Regions from separate parts of the Pseudomonas sp. GL_093 genome, predicted to be linked through region 1. Evidence: riboswitches for the same ligand, from Rfam matches in the RefSeq annotation. Region 1 holds a riboswitch; the other holds the start of a gene.
What was found. A riboswitch is a leader RNA that binds a small molecule or an ion and turns the genes downstream of it on or off. The one in region 1 is predicted to bind cobalamin.
Positions count from the first base shown of each region.

Region 1 (11,595 bases):
GATCTGCTGACGCAAGTGATGCAGCTTGGCAATCGGCTTGCCGTCATCGCCATAGACTTCAATGTCATCCTCACGCACCTGATTGGCCGGCCAGAAGCCGAACACTGCACGGGCGCTGATGAGTTTCTCGTCGATCAGCTTGGCGAGCATTTCCTGGGCGTCGGCGTACAACGCCGTGGCGGCTTCACCGACCACTTCATCCGTGAGGATGCGCGGGAATTTGCCCGCCAGGTCCCAGGAGATAAAGAACGGCGTCCAGTCGATGTATTCGGCCAGGACTTTCAAGTCGATGTTGTCCAGCACCTTGGCACCGGTAAACGTCGGTTTGATCGGCTCGTATGTGCTCCAGTCGAACTGTGGCTTCTTGGCGATGGCTGCCGGGTAGCTCAGGCGTTCGGTGCGGGCGCTGCGGTTGGCGGTGCGCTCGCGGACTTCGATGTATTCCAGACGGGTCTTCTCGACGAACGCCGGTTTCAACTCCTTGGACAGCAACTGCGTCGCCACGCCCACGGCGCGGGAGGCGTCGGTGACGTAGATCACCGCATCATTGCTGTACTTCGGCTCGATCTTCACCGCTGTGTGGGCCTTGGAGGTGGTCGCGCCGCCGATCATCAGTGGCAGATGGAAGTCCTGACGCTGCATCTCGCGGGCCACGTGGACCATTTCATCCAGCGACGGCGTGATCAGGCCGGACAGGCCGATGATGTCGCACTTCTGCTCCTTGGCTACCTGCAGGATTTTCTCCGCCGGTACCATCACGCCGAGGTCGACGATGTCGTAGCCGTTACAGCCCAACACCACGCCGACGATGTTCTTGCCGATGTCGTGCACGTCGCCTTTTACCGTCGCCATGAGGATCTTGCCCTTGGCTTCCGGTTTGTCGCCTTTTTCCAGTTCGATGAACGGGATCAAATGAGCCACGGCCTGCTTCATCACGCGGGCGGATTTCACCACCTGCGGCAGGAACATTTTGCCGGCGCCGAACAGGTCGCCGACGATGTTCATGCCCGACATCAGCGGGCCTTCGATCACTTCGATCGGGCGAGCGAAGGACTGACGGGATTCTTCGGTGTCTTCAACGATATGCGTGGTGATGCCTTTGACCAGTGCATGCTCCAGACGCTTGTTGACGTCCCAGCCGCGCCACTCTTCGGTTTCGGCTTCCTTGACGCTGCCGTCGCCCTTGTACTTGTCGGCAATGGCGAGGAGGGCGTCGGTGCCTTCCGGGGTGCGGTTGAGCACTACGTCTTCCACGGCGTCACGCAGTTCGGCCGGGATCTGGTCGTAGATCTCCAGCTGACCGGCGTTGACGATACCCATGGTCAGGCCGTTGCGGATCGCATACAGCAGGAACACCGAGTGAATCGCCTCGCGCACCGGGTTGTTGCCGCGGAACGAGAACGACACGTTGGACACGCCGCCCGAAGTCAGCGCGTACGGCAGTTCGTCACGGATGTAGGCACAGGCGTTGATGAAGTCCACAGCGTAGTTGTTGTGTTCTTCGATGCCGGTGGCGATGGCGAAGATGTTCGGGTCGAAGATGATGTCTTCCGGCGGGAAGCCGACTTCGTTGACCAGAATGTCGTAGGAACGTTTGCAGATCTCTTTCTTGCGCTTTTCGGTGTCGGCCTGGCCGGCTTCGTCGAAGGCCATCACCACCACCGCGGCGCCGTAGCGCTTACACAGTTTTGCGTGATGAATGAACTGCTCGACGCCTTCTTTCATGCTGATCGAGTTGACGATGCCCTTGCCCTGGATGCATTTGAGGCCGGCTTCGATCACTTCCCACTTGGAGGAGTCGATCATGATCGGGACGCGGGAGATGTCCGGTTCACCGGCAATCAGATTGAGGAAGGTCACCATGGCCTTCTTCGAATCGAGCATCCCTTCGTCCATGTTGATGTCGATCACCTGGGCGCCGGCTTCGACCTGTTGCAGGGCGACTTCCAGGGCTTCGGTGTAGTTGTCTTCACGGATCAGGCGGGCGAACTTGGCGGAACCGGTGATGTTGGTCCGCTCGCCGACGTTGATGAACAACGAGTTGCGATCGATGGTGAACGGTTCCAGGCCCGACAGGCGGCAGGCCTTTGGAATGTCCGGAATTTCACGCGGCGCATAACCGGCCACGGCGTTGGCGATGGCTTCGATGTGGCCCGGCGTGGTGCCGCAGCAGCCGCCGACGATGTTCAGGAAGCCGCTTTGGGCGAACTCTTCGATGACCTTGGCAGTTTCCGATGGAAGTTCGTCGTACTCGCCGAATTCGTTCGGCAGGCCGGCGTTCGGGTGCGCGGAAACGTAGGTGCTGGCCTTGTTCGACAGCTCTTCCAGGTACGGACGCAATTCGCTGGCGCCGAGGGCGCAGTTCAGGCCGACCGAAATCGGCTTGGCGTGGGCCACGGAGTTCCAGAACGCTTCGGTGGTCTGGCCGGAGAGCGTACGGCCGGAGGCATCGGTAATGGTGCCGGAGATCATGATCGGCAACTCGACGCCGAGCTCTTCGTACACACCTTGCACCGCGAAGATCGCCGCTTTGGCGTTCAGGGTGTCGAAAATGGTTTCGATCAGGATCAGGTCGGCGCCGCCTTCGATCAGGCCTTTGGTGGCCTCGGTGTAGTTTTCCACCAGTTCATCGAAGGTTACGTTGCGGTAGCCGGGGTTGTTCACATCAGGCGAAAGTGAGCAGGTGCGACTGGTAGGGCCGAGCACGCCCGCGACGAAGCGCGGCTTGTTCGGGGTTTCCAGGGTCTTGGCGTCTGCGACCTTGCGCGCCAGACGTGCGCCTTCTACGTTTAGCTCGTACGCCAGGCCTTGCATGCCGTAGTCGGCCTGGGACACCTGGGTGGCGTTGAAGGTGTTGGTTTCCAGAATGTCGGCGCCGGCATCCAGGTAGGCTTTCTCAATGGCGCCAATCACGTCCGGGCGCGTCAGGATCAACAGGTCGTTGTTGCCCTTGACGTCACTTGGCCAGTCGGCGAAGCGTTTGCCGCGGTAATCCTGCTCTTCGAGTTTATAGCTCTGGATCATCGTGCCCATGCCGCCATCGAGAATCAGGATGCGCTCTTTGAGGGCGTGCTTGAGAGCTTGAAGGCGAACACTGCGATCGGACATTTGGACTACTCGGAAAGACCATGACGAAGGGGCGGGATAATAGCAAACCTGTGCGGTTTTAGAGCATGTCCCGGTTTTGCATGAATATCGCTCATGTTGGGGCGGCGGGCAGACCGGTAGAATCGCGGCGTTTTTTCATGATCGGGACCAGGGACATGTCTTATCGCGTCATCAGCATTGTTTTGCTGTTTTTAAGCTGGGGCGCTGCCGCGCAGGATCCGGCCATTTCCTCTGCCATTTCCTACAGCCGCGACATCCAACCGATCTTCACCGAAAAGTGTGTGGCCTGCCATGCCTGCTATGACGCCGCCTGTCAGCTCAATCTGGGCAGTGGCGAAGGGGCTGCCCGTGGCGCAACCAAGATCCCGGTCTACGTTGGCGATCGCCGCCAGGCTGTCGCGCCGACCCGGCTGTTTTATGACGCCTTCGGCAAACGCGCCTGGCAGCAAAAGGACTTCTATTCGGTGCTCGACGCTCAGGGCAGTCAGGCCGCGTTGATGGCGCGGATGCTTGAGTTGGGCCACAAAACCCCCTTGCAACCCAACGCCAGGTTGCCGGAGGACATCGTCCTTGGTCTGAACCGGGAAAACATGTGCGCCCTGCCGGCCGAGTTTGACGGCTACGCCAAATCACATCCCCAAGAGGGCATGCCGCTGGCGGTCACTGGCCTGACCGACCAGCAATACCAGACGCTGCAACGCTGGCTGGCGTCCGGCGCGCCGATTGACGAGCAAGGTCTTGTGCCGAGCGCCAAAGAAGTCTTGCAGGTGGTGCAGTGGGAAAACCTGCTCAATGCACCGGGCGCACGGCAAAGCCTGGTGGGGCGCTGGTTGTTCGAGCATTGGTTTCTCGCTCATCTCTACTTCAAGGACGGCGAGCCGGGGCATTTCTTTCAGTGGGTGCGTTCGCGCACGCCGCCCGGCCAGCCGATCGATCTGATCAATACACGCCGCCCGAATGACGATCCGGGCACTCAGGTGTATTACCGCTTGTGGCCGGTGCAAGGCGTGATTGTGCAAAAGACCCACATCACCTACCCGTTGAGCGCGGCGAAGATGGCACGGATTAAAAGCCTCTTCTATAACGGCAACTGGCAGGTCCACGCCTTGCCGGGCTACGGGCCGGAGCGTCGGGCCAATCCGTTCACCACGTTCGAGGCGATCCCGGCCCAGGCGCGCTATCAATTCATGCTCGATAACGCCGAATACTTCGTCCGTACGTTTATTCGCGGCCCGGTGTGCCGCGGCCAGATCGCCACCGACGTGATCCGCGATAACTTCTGGGCAATGTTCCAGGCGCCTGAGCACGACCTCTACATCATCGATCCGAAGTATCGCGGCCAGGCCACGCCGTTGCTGGCGATGCCGGGGCAGAATGACGATGTCGGCAGCGTCCTGAGCCTGTGGCATGACTACCGCGACAAGCGTAACGAGTACGAGGCGCTGCGCCGTGACAGTTATGCCGATGCGCCGGCGCCGAGCTGGTCGACCTTATGGGCCGGTAACGATAACGCCTTGCTGACGATCTTCCGGCATTTCGACAGTGCCTCGGTGAACAAAGGCCTGATCGGTGACGTGCCGCAAACGATGTGGCTGTTCGACTTCCCGCTGCTGGAGCGCACGTATTACCAGTTGGCGGTCAACTTCGACGTGTTCGGCAATGTTTCCCATCAGGCGCAAACGCGCCTGTACTTCGACCTGATCCGCAACGGCGCCGAGCAGAATTTTCTGCGCCTGATGCCGGCCAATTCGCGCGACGACTACCTCGACGACTGGTACCAGAGCGGCGGCAAATTCAAGATGTGGCTGGACTACGAGGCCATCGACAACGACAAAGAGACGGCGCTGGTACTGGACGAAAAAGACCCGAAACGCGATTTCGCCCTACAGTTGCTCACCCGTTACGGCGACCTCAACGCCAAACCGGATCCGATCAACCGTTGTGACGGCGCTTATTGCTCACGGCCGAACATCGATCTGGCCTTGCAGAGCGCCGAACAGGCGTTGAGTCGCCTGACTTCGCGTCCGGCGGCCGGGCTGAAGGTTATCGATCAGTTGCCGGAAGCGACCCTGCTGCGCATCGAAACGGCGAGCGGCAAGCGCGAGGTCTACAGCCTGCTGCGCAACCGCACGCACAGTAACGTCGCGTTTCTGCTCGGTGAATCCCTGCGTTATCAACCGGGGCTCGACACGATCACCATTTTTCCGGGCGTGCTCAGCAGCTATCCGAACTTCATGTTCAACATCCCGGCCGAGCAAGTGCCTGAGTTCGTGGACGAGATGGAAAACGCCAAGGACGCTGATCGATTCGAAAAAATCGTCGAGCGCTGGGGCATTCGCCGCAGCCATCCGCAGTTCTGGTTCTACTTCCATGACCTGAGCCGGTACGTCCACGAGACCGAACCGGTGGAAGAGGGCGTGCTGGACATGAATAGGTACGAGAATCTTTGAGTCCGACCGCTTCCTCCTGTAGGAGTGAGCCTGCTCGCGATAGCATCCTTACAGTCAGCATCGATTTTGCTGAACTGACGCCATCGCGAGCAGGCTCACTCCTACAGGGGATCTCCGTTTCTTTCCCGACAAAAATACTAGGACTTTGTACGGCGCGATGATTGGCGTAAACTGCGCCCAAGCCTGCGAGGAGTTTCCATGACCGCTATTACCATTACCGACGCCGCCCACGATTATCTGGCTGATCTGCTCTCCAAGCAGAACACCCCAGGCATCGGCATCCGCGTCTTTATCACCCAGCCTGGCACTCAGTACGCCGAAACCTGCATTGCTTATTGCAAGCCGGGCGAAGAAAAACCTGAAGACACGGCGCTGGGGCTCAAAAGCTTCACCGCTTACATCGACTCGTTCAGCGAAGCGTTCCTGGACGATGCGGTAGTCGACTACGCCACCGACCGTATGGGCGGCCAGCTCACCATCAAGGCGCCAAACGCCAAAGTACCGATGGTCAGCGCCGACAGCCCGGTCAATGAGCGTATCAACTATTACCTGCAAACCGAGATCAACCCGGGGCTGGCCAGCCACGGCGGTCAGGTCAGCCTGATCGATGTGGTCGAAGACGGCATCGCCGTGCTGAAGTTCGGCGGCGGTTGCCAGGGCTGCGGCCAGGCAGACGTTACCTTGCGCGAAGGCATCGAGCGCACCTTGCTCGAGCGCATTCCCGAGCTCAAGGGCGTTCGTGACGTCACCGACCACACGCAGAAAGAAAACGCCTACTACTAAGTAAGGTGTTCGCTGCAGACATAAAAAAACGGCACCCGTGAGTGCCGTTTTTTTAAGCGTGAAATTCACTGACGCCTTCGCGAGCAGGCTCGCTCCCACATTGGAATGCGGTCAACTGTGGGAGCGAGCTTGCTCCGGGCGGCGTTCCGACGATGAGGCCCTATGGCCGATACAAATGCGCATGCCCGGCACGGTACAGCGACGACTCACTGAAGTGATCACTGCCCAAAACCCGGCCCACCAAAATCAACGCCGTGCGCCGAAACCCCTTGGCTTCAACCTTCGCGGCAATGTCTTCAAGCGTCCCCACCACCCAGTCCTGATCCGGCCAGGTCGCCCGGTGAATCACCGCAATCGGGCAATCCGCGCCGTAATGCGGCAGCAATTCGGCCAGGATCTTCTCCAGATGATTGACCCCCAGATGGATCGCCATGGTCGCCCCGTGCTGCGCCAGGCTGCCGAGCTCTTCGCCGGCGGGCATCGCGGTCTTGTCGGCGTAGCGGGTCAGGATCACGCTTTGTGACACGTCCGGTAACGTCAGTTCCGCGCCCAGAAGCGCCGCGCAGGCCGCCGTGGCCGTGACGCCGGGAATGATTTCAAACGGGATGTCGAGTTCGCGCAGGTAGCGAATCTGCTCGCCAATGGCGCCATAAAGACTCGGATCGCCAGAATGCACCCGAGCCACGTCCTGACCCTTGGCATGGGCGGATTTGATCAGCTCGATGATCTGTTCCAGGTGCAGTTCGGCGCTGTTGACCACCTGTTCGGCGCGATGGCCTTCCAGCACGGCGGCGGGCACCAGGGAGCCAGCATAGATGATCACCGGGCAGTTGCGAATCAGCCGTTGGCCTTTGACGGTGATCAGTTCCGGGTCGCCGGGACCTGCGCCAATGAAGTAGACGGTCATCGTCGGTTCCTGTGAGAAAAAGGGGCTGAGCAAGGCTTCAGATGAAGATTGCTCATGATCGAAGGCGAGGATTATCGAGGATTTTAGGCGGCGCAGGCCAATGCCAAGGTGGCCTGGGCATATTTTTGTCGTGAAATCAGCAATTTTGCCGGTGCCTGGGCCAGGTGTTCGGCCAGGGCCAGGGCGGCACTTTCCGCGACGCCGTAGCAGCCGGTGCGTTCGAACGCGATGTCCGAATGATGGGTGAGTTGCGGTTGATAGCCGGCCAATTGTTCGCTGCTGAAGTACATCAGTGGCAGTGCTAGTTGTTCGGCCAATTCGATCAAGCCAGGCTCTTCGCGCTTCAGGTCGATGCTGGCCAGCGCCTTGATCTGGTGAAGTCCGATTTTATGAGCCTGTAACGCCTGATCGAGCAGCGCCCGCAGCGTGCTGACGGGGCAGCCGCGCTGGCAGCCCAGGCCGACCACTAAAGTCGGCGCTGCGCTGATCTCAGTCATGCGTGGTATTGACCATCGTTTTTGCGGCGGAACAACCAGGCACTGATCAGGCCCAAGGCCAGCCAGAATCCCATGTTGGTCAGCTGCGAAGCGATTTTGAACTGAGCTTCCAGGGCTTCTGGAGCCAGCATCGAGTGGACTTCCGGTTGTGGTGCGCCGATCACATGAGGAACAGCCAGAATGGCCACGCCGAGCACTTTCATCAGCCAGTGACGGCTGAACACGATTAATGCGATGCCGACCGCGGTGGAGGCAGCCGTGCCGATCCACCAGATCTGCCGTTGCGCCAAATCAGCTGCGGCAGTGCCCGGCAGCTCAGGCGGCAGACCGAGAGTCGGTGCCAGCACGAACGTCGCGTAACCGGCCAGGCCCCAAAGCAGGCCTTGGGAGGTTTTGGTCGGCGCGCGCAAGGTGTAAAGACCGGCCAGCATCAGGGCGAAACCGACCGCTACCACCAGGTTGCCGCCGGTGGTGGACAGCACGCGCTGCCAGCCGTCTTCCGGTTCCCAGGCTTCAGCATCGTGGGTGTGAGCGGCGACAGCACCTGCGGCGTGTTCGTGAACCTCAACAGCAGCGGGCTCGGATTTTTCGTAAGTCTCGGCCTGCAGAATCAGCGGAGCCACCCAGAAGCTTTGCAGCAGAGTCAGCAGCAGGGCGGCCAGCAGCCCGGTGAACCCTGCGGTTTGCGCAATACGCTTGATCATGTCAGCAGGTCTCAATGGCACGGGAATGCAGAGCTGTGGCGGGTATCGTGAGCGGCGTTGTGCACCGCTTCGATGTGCGAGAAACCGGCGAAATACACAAGGCACGCACCCAGGATCGACGCGCACACGGCGGCGGTCAGGCGTTGAGTCAGGGTATTGGTGGTGCTGGCGGTGCTTTTATCGGTGTTGCTGCCGGTGCTGCTGATGATCGACATGGCGCTTCCCTCTGGTCTGTCAGCGGGTGATTTAGAGCGCATGGAAGACCCCTGCGAGTCGGGCACGCAGAGGTTCAAACAGCGCCCGCCCACCGCGGGTTTGTTATTCAGTGATCGTAATGGTCACTTTGTGTTGCGGGCCGGTCTCCGGGCTCACGAGGGGCACTGGCTTTCGCCTTGACCTGCAAGCATCACCTTCCCATGCCGAACTGCTGGCACAGTGGATCTGACGCTTCGCTCGCTTACCGTTGCGGGGGCAGCACCGGACTGACATGACTTTAGAGTAAAGCACATGATTCACCGGTTTCCCGTTTCACCCTGTGAAGGGCACCCGTAACAAGGCGTGTAGGAGAGCATGGGCGGGGGCGGAGAGTCAATTGGCATGGGTTCTCAACTTGGGGCCGAGGCGACTTCATCGCGAGCAGGCTCGCTCCCACAGGGGAATGCGATCAACTGTGGGAGCGAGCCTGCTCGCGATGGGGCCAGTGAGGGCGCCACAAGACATTGACCCGCCCCCACACGATGCGTAGCCTTGCGCTTTCGAGGTTCTTCGGCGTCTGCCGAAGCTAAGAAGGGAACGCGGTCGATGCCGCGGCTGCCCCCGCAACTGTGAACGGTGATGTTCGCTGCCACGCCACTGCAAACCCTGTGCAAAGGGTTCGCGGGAAGGCGCAGCCAACGCCAGTCGAACGATTGGCACACCGTCAGCCAGGAGACCTGCCTCGAAACGAATTCTCACTACAACCGGGCGGGGTGATCCGGTGGCGAAATCTTCCGCGCGCCTATGCAGCAGCGGTCGTCGTCCCGTATGCCCGCCACCTTGCCAAAGGGCATCCGATGAAAACACTGGCCAAACTCCCCGTCACCATCGTTACCGGCTTCCTCGGCTCGGGCAAAACCACCTTGCTGCGGCACATGCTCGACAACGCTCAGGGCCGCCGCATTGCGGTGATCGTCAACGAGTTCGGCGAGCTGGGCATCGACGGCGAAATCCTCAAGCAGTGCTCCATCGGTTGCACTGAAGAAGAAGCCAACGGCCGCGTCTACGAACTGGCCAACGGCTGCCTGTGCTGCACCGTTCAAGAAGAATTCTTCCCGGTGATGCGCGAATTGGTCGCCCGTCGCGGCGATCTCGATCACATCCTGATCGAAACTTCTGGTCTGGCCCTGCCAAAACCGCTGGTGCAAGCCTTCCAGTGGCCGGAAATCCGCAGCGCCTGCACCGTTGACGCGGTCATCACCGTAGTCGACAGCCCAGCGGTCGCCGCCGGCACCTTCGCGGCTTTCCCGGACCAGGTCGATGCCCAGCGCAAACTCGACCCGAACCTGGACCACGAATCGCCGCTGCACGAGCTGTTCGCCGACCAACTGGCCAGCGCCGACCTGGTGATCCTCAACAAGGCCGACCTGATCAGCCCTGAAGACCTGGCCCGTGTGCGCCTGGAAGTGGCTGAAGAACTGCCGCCAGCGGTGAAAGTCATCGAAGCCAGCAGCGGTCGCGTGCCACTGGACGTGCTGATCGGCCTCGGCGCCGGCTCCGAAGAACACATCGACAGCCGTCACAGCCATCACGATCACCACCATGAAGGCGAAGATGATCACGACCACGATGCCTTCGACTCCATCTCCATCGAATTGCCGCAAGCCGACGAAAGCCTGCTGCTGGACGCGTTGACTCAACTGGTGGTCCAACACGGCATCCTGCGCGTCAAAGGTTTCGCGGCGATCCCGAACAAACCAATGCGCCTGCTGATCCAGGGCGTGGGCACACGTTTCGACAAGCACTTCGACCGTCAGTGGGGCGCCGACGAAGCGCGCACCACGCGTCTGGTGTTGATCGGTCAGGAGCTGGACGCCACTCTGCTTGAAGCGCAATTGCGCGCTGCGCTCAGCGTTTAAGCCATGCACCTGCTCAGGACCCAGCCCGGCGGTTTCGTGTCGGATGACAACATTGCCGACCTTGGACAAACCCCCGCCGAGCTGGTGATCCTGTGCAGCGGCGACTCCAGCCTCGCGCTGCTCGCCGAAGCCGCGCAGCAACTGCCCGACGACTACCCGAGCGTGCGCCTGGCCAACCCGATGCAGGTGCAGAACCACGCGTCGGTCGATCTCTACTTCGACGAAGTGCTGCGCCACGCCAAGGTGATTCTGATTTCGCTGCACGGCGGCATCGCCTATTGGCGGTACGGCGTCGAGCAACTGGTGCAACTGTCGGAACGCGGCGTGCAGCTGATTCTGGTGCCCGGCGATGATCGCCCGGACCCGGAACTCAGCGAGCTAAGCACGGTGGGCGCGGAAGACCGCGACCGGCTCTGGCAGTTTCTGCGTCAGGGCGGCATGAGCAATGCCCTGGATTTTTTCCGCTGCCTCGCCAATCGCTGGCTGGATCGCGACTACGCCTGGGCCGAGCCGCAAACCCTGCCGCGCACAGCGATTTACCACCCGCAAAAAAGCCCCGCTGAACTGAAGGATTGGCAAGCCGACTGGCAGGCCGATCAACCGGTCGCGGCGGTGCTGTTCTACCGCTCGCATTTGCAGGCGGCCAATACTGGATTCATCGATATTTTCTGCCAGCGCTTGCAGGCGGCGGGGTTGAACCCTTTGCCGATTGCCGTGGCCAGTTTGAAAGAACCCGGCTGCCTGACGGTGGTCGAGGACCTGTTGGATGAAGTCGAGGCCGGCGTAATTCTCAACACCACCGGTTTCGCTCAATCCAGTCCTGAAGCACCGCACTTGCGACCGTTTCGCCGCAACATCCCGGTGATCCAGGCGATTTGCGCCCAGGACAACGAACCCGGTTGGCGCGCCAGCGAACAAGGCCTAGGTCCGCGTGATCTGGCGATGCACATCGCGCTGCCGGAACTGGACGGGCGGATCATCAGCCGACCGATCAGCTTCAAAGACCTGGCCTGGCGCAGCGAGCGCAGCCAA
Region 1 covers NZ_CM174448.1:4,083,754-4,095,348, reverse strand. The annotation lists gene metH (methionine synthase) at 1-3,108, opposite strand, end outside; gene AC3IUE_RS18680 (fatty acid cis/trans isomerase) at 3,264-5,558, shown strand; gene nfuA (Fe-S biogenesis protein NfuA) at 5,757-6,341, shown strand; gene cobM (precorrin-4 C(11)-methyltransferase) at 6,502-7,248, opposite strand; gene AC3IUE_RS18665 (cobalamin biosynthesis protein) at 7,332-7,745, opposite strand; gene AC3IUE_RS18660 (CbtA family protein) at 7,742-8,449, opposite strand; gene AC3IUE_RS18655 (CbtB domain-containing protein) at 8,461-8,664, opposite strand; cobalamin riboswitch at 8,786-9,014, opposite strand; cobalamin riboswitch at 9,191-9,403, shown strand; gene cobW (cobalamin biosynthesis protein CobW) at 9,502-10,563, shown strand; gene cobN (cobaltochelatase subunit CobN) at 10,567-11,595, shown strand, end outside.

Region 2 (11,595 bases), 2.1 Mb from region 1:
GTATTACTGCCTGTACGACCAGTGGTCCGCCATCGAGTTCCTCGGTGACGAAGTGCACGGAGCAGCCGTGCTCGGTGTCGCCGGCCTCCAGCGCGCGCTGATGGGTGTGTAACCCTTTGTATTTGGGTAGCAGCGAGGGATGGATGTTGAGCAGGCGACCCGCGTAGTGGCGCACGAAGTCAGCGCTGAGAATGCGCATGAAACCGGCCAGTACCACGAGTTTGGGGTTGAACGCGTCGATCTGTTCGATCAGCGCGGCATCGAAGGCCTCGCGGCCTTCGAAAGCCTTGTGATCCAGGGTGCGGGTGTCGATACCCGCGTCCCTGGCGCGTTGCAGGCCGTAAGCGTCGGCGCGGTTGGAAACCACCGCAGCGATGCGGACCGGGCTGTCGCCGGTCCGCGTGCTGTCGATCAAGGCCTGCAAGTTACTGCCGGTGCCGGACAACAGCACCACCACATCACAGGTCTGGGACATCAATGAGCCTTGAGGTTCTTCAGTTCAACCTGAGCCGCGCCTTCGGCAGCGGTGGAGATCTGACCGATGACCCAAGGCTGCTCGCCGGCTTCACGCAGTACGTTCAGCGCGGTTTCAACGTGCTCTTGAGCAACGCAGATGACCATGCCCACGCCGCAGTTCAGCACGCGGTGCATTTCGTTTTCGTCGACGTTGCCTTTCTCTTGCAGCCAGTCGAACACGGCAGGACGGGTCCAGCTCGCAACGTCAACCACGGCTTGTGCGCCTTTTGGCAGAACGCGCGGGATGTTGTCCAGCAGGCCACCACCGGTGATGTGGGCCATGGCTTTGACGGCGCCGGTTTCCTTGATCAGCTTGAGCAACGGCTTCACGTAGATACGGGTCGGGGCCATCAGCAGGTCGGTCAGCGGTTTGCCGTCGAGCTGGATGTTTTCGATGTCGGCACCGGACACTTCGATGATCTTGCGGATCAGCGAGTAGCCGTTGGAGTGCGGGCCGGAAGACGGCAGGGCGAGCAGGGCATCGCCGGCAGCGACTTTGGAACCGTCGATGATTTCGGATTTTTCCACGACGCCGACGCAGAAGCCGGCCAGGTCGTAGTCTTCGCCTTCGTACATGCCAGGCATTTCAGCGGTTTCGCCGCCGACCAGGGAGCAGCCGGACAATTCACAGCCAGCGCCAATGCCGGTCACGACCTGGGTCGCGGTTTCGACGTTGAGTTTGCCGGTAGCGTAGTAGTCGAGGAAGAACAGCGGCTCGGCGCCGCAGACCACCAGGTCGTTCACGCACATGGCAACCAGGTCGATGCCGATGCTGTCGTGCTTGTTCAGGTTCAGTGCCAGGCGCAGCTTGGTGCCAACGCCGTCAGTACCGGAAACCAGCACAGGCTGTTTGTAGCCGGCCGGGATTTCGCAGAGGGCGCCGAAACCGCCCAGGCCGCCCATGACTTCCGGGCGCGCAGTGCGCTTGGCGACGCTCTTGATGCGTTCGACCAATGCTTCACCGGCGTCGATGTCTACACCGGCGTCCTTGTAGCTCAGGGAGGGTTGCTTGCTCATGATCCAGGCCTTTAGGGGGGATTCAGGGGTAACGACCGAGTCCAGTGGGACCACCGAAACTGACGAAGGCGATTGCCAAGCGCATATTTCAGGGTGCCCGGCTGTTGCCGGTCTGCGAAGGCGCGCGATTTTATCAGGCTTGAGGGGCAGCGGCCATCCTCAGGCCGACGGCAGGGGCATATCAGCTTAAAAAAACCTTCATTGCCCGTGTTGGTCGTCTCCTTCATGGCTGTATAAGGTATCCCTATTAAGTGTCTATCGTTATGACAGTGCAAAAACTTGCCGGGGTCGGGTGAATGTTTTGCTTGGGGGCGTGGTCACAGCCTTGCTCAATCCGGTTCACGCGGCCTGTTCCAGCCGCTCTTGTCGTCAGGAATCCTCCATGCGCTTTTTTTCTAGATTTTTGTTTGCGGGCTGTTTGTCATTGGTCAGCCTGGCGAGTCATGCCGAAACCGTCAAAAACCTGTATCAGGTGCGTCAGCCTGTCAGTGGTCAAACCCCGGAAGTGCGCGATCAAGCGACCCAGCAAGCGCTGGATACGCTGGTATTGCGTCTGACCGGCGATCCCAAGGCTGCGCAAAGCCCGGGGTTGGCGGCATTGCGCAAGGACCCGCAGCAAATCATCAGTCAGTACGGCTTTGACGCTGGCCCGCCGGAAGTCCTGAAGGTCGATTTCGACCCGGCCACCACCGAGCAAGCGTTGCGCCGTGCCGGACTGTCGTTGTGGGGGGCGAACCGGCCTTCGATCCTCGGCTGGTGGTTGAACGACTCCACCGAGGGTTCGAGCCTTGTCGGTGATGGCCAGGCCAGTGCTGCACCGCTGCGCCGAGCGGCTCAACACCGTGGTCTGCCGCTGCGCTTGCCGCTGGCCGATCTGAGTGAGCAGATTGTCGCCACGGCACCGAACCTGGAAGGTACGGACGCGACGCCACTGCGCGGGGTATCGGAGCGTTACAGCGCTGACGCCTTGCTCGCGGTGCATGCTCGTGAAGAAGGCGGGCAGTGGCAGGCCAAGTGGCATTTGTGGCTGGGCGACAAGAAGGAGGCGGGCAGCGTAGAGGGTGCGGATCAGGCCGCGGTGGCCGATGCGGTGATGCTGGCGGTCAGTGAGCGGCTGGCGCCTCGCTTTGTCGTCAAACCGGGTGCTTCGGGCGAACAATTGCTCGAAGTGCAGGGCATGAATCTGGAGCACTACGCGGTGCTTGGGCGTTTGCTGGAGCCGTTTGGTGCGCGTCTGCAAAGTGTCGACGGCGACCGGATTCTCTACCGGGTCAATGGCAGCGCCGAGCAGTTGAAGGCGCAATTGTCGCTGGCCAGGTTGCAGGAGGTTCCGGCCGGTGAAGCGCCGGCGCCAGTCGCACCGGTTCAGCCGGCCGAGGGTTCGGCACCGGTAGTAGCGCCGACTCCGGCACCTGTGCCGCAGTTGCGATTCCGTTGGTAACGGTTTTCTTTCTTTATATAGATGCATATGGAGTTGTACATGGCCGATACGCGGCGTTGGTTCTGGTTGGGTGGGGTGGTTCTGCTCTGCGTGTTTGTCTGGCTGTTGCATCCGATCCTGACGCCGTTTCTGGTGGCGCTGCTGTTGGCTTATCTGTTCGATCCATTGGTGGATCGGCTGGAAAAGGCCGGTCTGTCTCGGACTTGGGGCGTGGTGGCGGTGTTTGCGCTGTTTACCTTGATCTTCACGACACTGCTGTTGGTGTTGGTGCCGATGCTCGCCAAGCAGTTGTTTCGTTTGTACGAACTGATGCCGCAGATGCTCGACTGGTTGCAGCACACCGCACTGCCGTGGGCGCAATCGAAATTCGGACTCTCGGATAATTTCTGGAAGTTCGACAAGCTCAAGGCAGCAATCAGTGAGCACATGGGCCAGACCACTGACATTGTCGGGGTCGTGCTGAGTCAGGCGACGGCTTCCGGGCTGGCGCTGATTGGTTGGCTGGCGAATCTGGTGCTGATCCCGGTGGTGAGTTTCTATCTGCTGCGGGACTGGGACCTGATGATGGCCAAGATTCGCGGTCTGCTGCCCCGTGATCGCGAGGAACGCGTTGTAATCCTGGCGGGTGAATGCCATGAAGTGCTGGGTGCATTCGTGCGCGGGCAGTTGCTGGTGATGGTGGCGTTGGGCGTGATCTACGCGGCCGGCCTGATGTTGGTAGGGCTGGAGCTGGGGCTGTTGATCGGGTTGATTGCCGGTCTGGCGGCGATCGTGCCGTACATGGGGTTCGTTATCGGGATCGGTGCGGCTTTGATTGCCGGGCTGTTCCAGTTCGGTGGCGATCTGTATCCCATGATCGGAATCGTCGCGGTGTTCATGGTGGGGCAGGCGCTGGAAGGCATGGTGCTGACGCCATTGCTGGTGGGGGACCGGATCGGTCTGCACCCGGTGGCGGTGATCTTCGCGATTCTGGCGGGGGGCGAGCTGTTCGGATTTACCGGCGTGCTGCTGGCGCTGCCGGTGGCGGCGGTGATCATGGTGCTGGTGCGCCATGTGCATGATTTGTATAAAGATTCGGATATGTACAGCGGTGTTGATGAGCCCGAGCTTTAAGTGGCTCTGATCACGCGTCGCGGGCAGCCTGGTGCATCGCCAGGTTGACCCGAATCCCTCGCGAGGCGGTCACATGCGCCGCCAAAGAAACTGGCATAAAACCAGTGTGTTAACGCAAACCTTTGATTTTGCTTGTGGTCTGTCGCATTGTGCGACCCGCCTCACGGGTATAAACTTCGCAAACTTTACACAGAGGCCACTAACGGTTCCTTTGGAACTGTTCAGTCAGCATGAAACCGATTCAGCTGCCCCTAGGTGTGCGTCTGCGTGATGACGCTACCTTTATCAATTACTATCCAGGCGCCAATGCCGCTGCACTCGGCTATGTCGAGCGGCTATGCGAAGCCGACGCCGGCTGGACCGAAAGCCTGATTTATCTCTGGGGCAAGGACGGGGTAGGGCGTACGCACTTGTTGCAGGCGGCTTGCCTGCGCTTCGAGCAACTGGGGGAGCCGGCGGTGTATTTGCCGTTGGCCGAACTGCTTGATCGCGGCATCGCCATCCTCGACAACCTCGAACAGTACGAACTGGTCTGCCTGGATGATTTGCAGGCGGTGGCCGGTCGGGCGGATTGGGAAGAGGCGCTGTTCCATCTGTTCAACCGTCTGCGTGACAGCGGTCGACGCCTGTTGATTGCCGCTTCGACATCCCCGCGTGAACTGCCGGTGAAGCTGGCGGACCTCAAATCCCGTCTGACGTTGGCCTTGATCTTTCAGATGCGTCCGCTCTCCGACGAAGACAAATTGCGTGCCTTGCAACTGCGCGCCTCTCGTCGCGGTCTGCACCTGACCGATGAAGTCGGGCATTTTATTTTGACCCGCGGTACGCGCAGCATGAGTGCACTTTTCGAGCTGCTTGAGCGCCTCGATCAGGCCTCCCTCCAAGCTCAGCGCAAGCTGACGATTCCCTTCCTGAAAGAAACCCTGGGCTGGTAAAGCCAAGGCCTGTAGCGGGGTTCGGCATATTTCAGGCGCCAAGAAATCCGCTTTCCTACAGGGTCGTAGGCCGCGCGAACGTCTAAAACGGGCTTAAGCGCTTAGATGTAAACGAGAAACCGAGAAGTCACATAAAGATCGATTGAATTTGCAAATGAGGTTGATAGTAGGCATAGTCTCGGCTTCTTTAGAACTATCAGCCACGGTCGTGCCCATGCTAAATCGCTTTGCACCCCTCGTGCCCCTCGCACTCGTCACCCTGTTGTTCGGTTGCGCTGCTCACTCTCCAGTGTCTCAGCAAGAGCAACAACAGCAGGTCAAAAATTCTGCTACCGCCCAATCTTCCGCTTATCAGCAAGCTCTTTTCCAGGAAGAGGCGGCCACCGAAAAAGAACTGGCAGACTTCGCCGGCGGCAAGTCGTACCAGCTTCCGGTTCTGGCTGACAGCATCCTCGAACGCGGCATGTCCCTGATCGGTACCCGTTACCGTTTCGGCGGCACCTCCGAAGCTGGCTTTGATTGCAGCGGCTTCATCGGTTACCTGTTTCGTGAAGAAGCCGGCCTGAACCTGCCACGCTCCACTCGCGAAATGATCAACGTCGACGCTCCGCTGGTTTCTCGCAGCAAACTGGAGCCGGGCGACTTGCTGTTTTTCGCCACCAATGGCCGTCGCGGCCGCGTCAGTCACGCCGGGATCTACCTGGGTGACAACCAGTTCATCCATTCCAGTAGCCGCAAAAGCGGTGGTGTCCGGATCGATAACCTGGGCGACAGCTACTGGAGCAAAACCTTCATCGAAGCCAAGCGCGCACTGGCGATGGCGCCGACTGCGTCCCCGGCGATCGTCACGGCTCGCAAGTAAGCGGACTTTTTGTAAGGTGAACTTAAAGTCTTACTTGAAGTTTGCCACGTAGCAGCTAGAATCCTGATCTATTATTGATGGCAAACCGCCTGCGTCCTGCGCAGGCGGTTTTCTTTTCTGCGCCCCCTGCAGAAAAAAGCCGCAGCCAGATCAGGATGCTCTGCATATGTCGACGTCGGCCCGCCTCGCAATCATGTTCTTCGCAGCGCTGCTCAGCGCCTGCGCCAGCCGTACACCGCCCCCTGCGCCGGTGGTTCGTCCACCCATTATTTTCAGTTCCTCCCAAGCATTCTCCCCTGAGGCAGAAGACGTATTGTTCCGTGCGCTCGGCCTGGTGGGCACGCCGTATCGCTGGGGTGGCAACACGCCGGATTCGGGTTTCGATTGCAGCGGACTGATCGGTTATGTTTACCGTGACGTCGCCGGCATTTCTCTGCCGCGCACCACGCGCGAGATGATCAGCATGCAGGCGGCCAGCGTGGGCAAGGAAGGGCTGCAAACCGGTGACCTGATCTTCTTCGCCACCAATGGCGGTTCTCAGGTCAGCCACGCCGGGATCTACGTCGGCGAAGGTCGCTTCGTCCATGCACCGGCCACCGGCGGCACGGTGAAGCTCGACAGCTTGTCCAAAGCTTACTGGCAGAAAGCTTATCTGAGCGCCAAGCGCGTCTTGCAACCTGAGCACTTGGCACGCAACCCCTAAATGGCAGAGGTTGTCATGACCGCTCGCACACTTAATCTCGACGATTCCCTGTATCAATACCTGCTCGACGTTTCCCTGCGCGAAACGCCGTTGCTCAAGCGTTTGCGTGACGAAACCCAGGCGCTGCCCATGGCTCGCTGGCAGGTGGCGCCGGAGCAAGGTCAGTTCCTCGCGCTATTGGTGAAACTCACCAGCGCCAAGCGTCTGCTGGAAGTGGGCACCTTTACCGGTTACAGCGCCTTGTGCATGGCGGCTGCATTGCCAGATGACGGTTCGCTGATCTGCTGTGACATACCTGGCGACTACAACGCCACTGCGCGCCGTTACTGGCAGGAAGCGGGGCTTGCCGAGCGGATTGATCTGCGTCTGGCGCCCGCGCTGGAAACCCTGGCTCAGCTGGATCAGCAAGCGCCATTCGACCTGATCTTCATCGATGCCGACAAAGCCAACTACCCACGCTATCTGGAGCACGCATTGCGTTTGCTGCGCGTTGGCGGCCTGGCGGTGTTTGATAACACGCTGTGGAGCGGACGGGTGCTTGAGGACAATCCCGAGAGCGAAGACACCCGAGCCATCCAGGCGCTCAATCGCGCCTTGAAGGATGACTCGCGTGTGGATCTGTCGTTGTTGCCTTTAGGTGATGGGCTCACGCTCTGTCGTAAGCGCTAAACGCGGTCCTTGTGGGAGCGACGGTGCGACGATTCGACCTGCTCGCGAATAGCGGTGGGTCAGGCAAATTCAATGTCGAATGTGCCGGCCTCATCGCGAGCAGGCTCGCTCCCACATGGGTTATGTGTTGTTCGAAATTTATTTAACCGCCGACACGCGCCACACCTTGTTGCCCACGTCATCCGCCACCAACAAATCACCCTGCCGATCAATCACCACACCCACCGGCCGGCCCATGGCTTTTTCCTCGTTGTTGAGGAAACCGGTGAGCACATCAATCGGCTGCCCGGTCGGTTTTCCTGCGCTGAACGGTACAAAAATCACTTTGTAGCCACTGTGCGGTTTACGGTTCCACGAGCCATGCTGGCCGATGAATGCGCCTTCCTTGAATTGCGCCGGCAGTCTGTTGCCTTCAGCGAATGTCAGGCCCAGCGATGCGGTATGTGGGCCGACCGCGTAGTCCGGAGCGATGGCCTTGGCCACCAGGTCGGGGTTTTGCGGCTCGACGCGGATGTCGACGTGCTGACCGTAATAACTGTAAGGCCAGCCGTAGAACCCGCCGTCCTTCACAGAAGTGATGTAGTCCGGCACCAGGTCGCTGCCGATTTCGTCGCGTTCGTTGACCGCCGTCCACAGTGCGCCGCTCCGAGGTTCCCAGGCCAGACCGTTTGGATTACGAATCCCCGAGGCGAAGATTCGATGATTGCCGGTGGCGCGATCCACTTCCCAGATCGCCGCGCGACCTTCTTCCTTGTCCATGCCGTTTTCGGCCACGTTGCTGTTGGAGCCCACCGTGACGTACAGCTTGCTGCCGTCCTTGCTGGCGATGACGTTTTTGGTCCAGTGGTGATTCAGCGTACCGCCCGGCAGGTCGATCACCTTCATCGGCTGTGACTTGATCGCCGTCTCGCCGTTTTCATAGTGGAAGCGCAGCAGGCGGTCCGTGTCGGCGACGTACAGGTCATTGCCGACCAGGGTCATACCGAAGGGTGAGTTGAGGTTTTCCAGGAACACTGTGCGGGTTTCGGCGACGCCGTCGTGGTCCTTGTCCCGCAGCAGCGTGATGCGGTTCGGGCTCGGTACTTTGGCGCCGGCACGGCCCATGACTTTGCCCATCACCCAACCACGAATGCCTTTGCCGTCATCGGGTTTGGGTGGTGCGTTGGTTTCGGCGACCAGCACGTCGCCGTTGGGTAATACATAGAGCCAGCGCGGGTGATCGAGACCTTCGGCAAAAGCCGCCACCTGAGTCCCCGTCGCGGCGATGGGTTTCGTGCCGTCCGGCCAGCCGATCGCCGGGGCGATGTTCACCGTCGGGATCAGGGTTTTATTCGGTTCTGGCAGCTTGGGTGACGGGCCGTAGCCGTCGGTGACTTGCAGCCTGGCGGTTTCACCACAGGCCGCAAGCCCTCCGGCGAGCACGATGACGAGAGCGAGCGGGGGCTTGCGCATGCTGATCTTCCCTATGAATGCATTGACCTAATCAATAGAGAAGCGCAGGTGCGCGATGGTTCAACCGGTCAGCCGCGGGCTTCCTTGAACAGCACGGCAATGCCGGGGTGATAGTTGCCGGCTTCGTTGCGTAACTTGCGATAGGCGTAGGGGAAATACCAGGCCACCGCGCAGGTGTGTTCCTTTTGCAGGTCGTCGAGCATGTCCTGGAGTTCTTCCGGGGTGGCGCTTTGTTGGGCTTTTTGCGGCGCGACGAACAGGCAGCCGAGTTTCAGGTCGCTGGCGTAGCTGATGCGCTTGGCGTCGCTGGTGATGTCTTGTAATGCTTGCGTCAGGTTCAGGCTGTTGACGCGTGGCCAGCGCTGGGTCGCCTGAAGGTAAGCGCGTTCTTCGCTGGTCGCGATAAACAGATCGGCTCGGCCATTGCGTTCGCCTTCTTCGGTCTGTTTGCGGGTCGGTGTTTGTTGCAGCGTAACCATTTCCGCCATCCAGGCCGCGGCGGACAGCAGGCTCAGGTTGGCTTTTTCGTCGAACCAGTAAGGCGTGTCGTTATCGCCGCGCACGGCGTTGTAGCGGTCGATACAGTCAAACCAGCGTTCCAGCACCGGGCGCAGGAATTCCAGCTTCGGATTGCTGATGATCATGCCTTGCATGTGGCTCACCCTTGTTCTTGTGTTGTGAGGTTGTGGCTCTTTGATATCACTGCTGAGAGTGTGGCACAAGATTGGCGTCAGATAATTGATCGACGGCAGTTATTCGCTCGCAGGCCGCCCGTCTTCAATTGACGCTCCATCCCCAACCCTCTAACCTTCGCGGCTTGTTTCAGGTGCTCTGTGACCTTGGTCGACAGAGTGAAACAGGGAAGCCGGTGAGTGACTCTCTTCAAGCGACGAAGAGCCATGATCCCGGCGCTGCCCCCGCAACGGTAAATGAGTAAAGACTGCGCCTTGAGCCACTGTGTCGACTGTCGACATGGGAAGGCGCGCAGTCAGGCAAAACGCCGCTCATGAGCCCGGAGACCGGCCTGATCCATCCAGCGGCATCACGGTGGGCGATGCCAGGCTTTTTTGCCGTCTATTCTTGTGCCTGCCCGCCGTTATCCAGCCTCAACGGAGAGCTCCCCCATGACTGATACCCCCGATCGTGACGAACGTCATCTGGCGCGCATGCTGCGCAAAAAAGCCGTGATCGACGAACGCATCGCCAATTCCCCGAATGAATGTGGCCTGCTGCTGGTGCTGACCGGCAACGGCAAAGGCAAAAGCAGCTCGGCTTTCGGCATGCTCGCCCGGTCCATGGGCCACGGCATGCAGTGTGGTGTGGTGCAGTTCATTAAAGGGCGCAGCAGCACCGGCGAAGAACTGTTCTTCCGGCGCTTCCCGGAACAGGTGCGTTTTCATGTGATGGGCGAGGGCTTCACCTGGGAAACCCAGGATCGCCAGCGTGACATCGCCGCCGCTGAAGCCGCATGGGCGGTGTCGCGCGAATTGCTGCGTGATCCGTCGATCGGCCTGGTGGTGCTGGATGAATTGAACATTGCGCTCAAGCACGGTTATCTGGATCTCGATCAAGTGCTCAGCGACTTGCAGGCCCGTCCGCCGATGCAGCACGTGGTGGTCACCGGTCGCGGCGCCAAGCCGGAGATGATTGAACTGGCTGACACCGTCACCGAAATGGGCGTGATCAAGCACGCGTTCCAGGCCGGGATCAAAGCGCAAAAAGGCGTCGAATTGTGAGTCAACCACGTCATTGCCCGGCGGTATTGATTGCCGCGCCGGCCTCCGGTCAGGGCAAGACCACCGTCACCGCCGCACTGGCCCGTTTGCATCGCAATCAGGGGCGCAAGGTGCGCGTGTTCAAATGCGGCCCGGACTTCCTCGACCCGATGATTCTCGAGCGCGCCAGCGGTGCGCCGGTGTATCAACTGGACATGTGGATGGTCGGCGAGCAGGAAAGTCGTCGACTGTTGTGGGAAGCCGCCGGTGAAGCCGATCTGATCCTCATCGAAGGCGTCATGGGGTTGTTCGACGGTACGCCGTCCAGCGCTGATCTGGCGCGGCATTTCGGCGTACCGGTGCTGGGTGTGATCGACGGCACCGCCATGGCCCAGACCTTTGGCGCACTGGCGTTGGGGCTGGCGCGTTATCAGCCGGACTTGCCGTTTGCCGGTGTGCTGGCCAACCGCGTCGGCACCCTGCGTCACGCGCAACTACTGGAAGGCAGCCTCACTGAAGGCTTGCGCTGGTACGGCGCCTTGTCCCGGGAAACCGGGATCGAATTGCCGAGCCGACACCTCGGGCTGGTTCAGGCCAGTGAGTTGAACGATCTTGATCTGCGCCTCGATGCGGCGGCCGATGCGCTGGCCAGCAGTTGCGAGGTCGCGCTGCCACCGGCGGTGGAATTCGCCGCTCCAGATGTGATCGCGGCAGAACCGTTGCTGGCCGGCGTGCGTATTGCCGTGGCCCGTGACGAAGCGTTTGCCTTCACCTACGGTGCTAGCCTGGATCTGCTCCGCGCCATGGGCGCCGAGTTGCTGTTTTTCTCGCCGATCCGTGACACGCAATTGCCGGAGGCAGACAGCCTCTATCTGCCGGGCGGTTATCCCGAATTGCACCATGTGGCGCTGTCACAGAACACCACGATGCTGGACGCAATCCGCGCTCACCATGCGGCGGGCAAGCCGTTGTTGGCCGAGTGCGGCGGCATGCTGTATCTGCTCGATTCGTTGACCGATGTCGAAGGTACCCGCGCTGAACTGGTCGGCTTGCTGGCGGGGGATGCGGTGATGCAAAAGCGTCTGGCCGCGTTGGCGTTGCAAGCGGTCGAGTTGCCGGAAGGTTCGTTGCGCGGGCACACCTATCACCATTCGCTGACCAGTACCGAGCTT
Region 2 covers NZ_CM174448.1:1,963,020-1,974,614, forward strand. The annotation lists gene purN (phosphoribosylglycinamide formyltransferase) at 1-475, opposite strand, end outside; gene purM (phosphoribosylformylglycinamidine cyclo-ligase) at 475-1,533, opposite strand; gene AC3IUE_RS08900 (DUF2066 domain-containing protein) at 1,916-2,974, shown strand; gene AC3IUE_RS08905 (AI-2E family transporter) at 3,014-4,087, shown strand; gene hda (DnaA regulatory inactivator Hda) at 4,318-5,022, shown strand; gene AC3IUE_RS08915 (C40 family peptidase) at 5,237-5,884, shown strand; gene AC3IUE_RS08920 (C40 family peptidase) at 6,051-6,587, shown strand; gene AC3IUE_RS08925 (O-methyltransferase) at 6,603-7,256, shown strand; gene AC3IUE_RS08930 (PQQ-dependent sugar dehydrogenase) at 7,395-8,708, opposite strand; gene AC3IUE_RS08935 (hypothetical protein) at 8,777-9,361, opposite strand; cobalamin riboswitch at 9,516-9,750, shown strand; gene cobO (cob(I)yrinic acid a,c-diamide adenosyltransferase) at 9,833-10,444, shown strand; gene AC3IUE_RS08945 (cobyrinic acid a,c-diamide synthase CobB) at 10,441-11,595, shown strand, end outside.
Region 2: another riboswitch for cobalamin. It lies ahead of cobO (cob(I)yrinic acid a,c-diamide adenosyltransferase); the one in region 1 lies ahead of AC3IUE_RS18655 (CbtB domain-containing protein).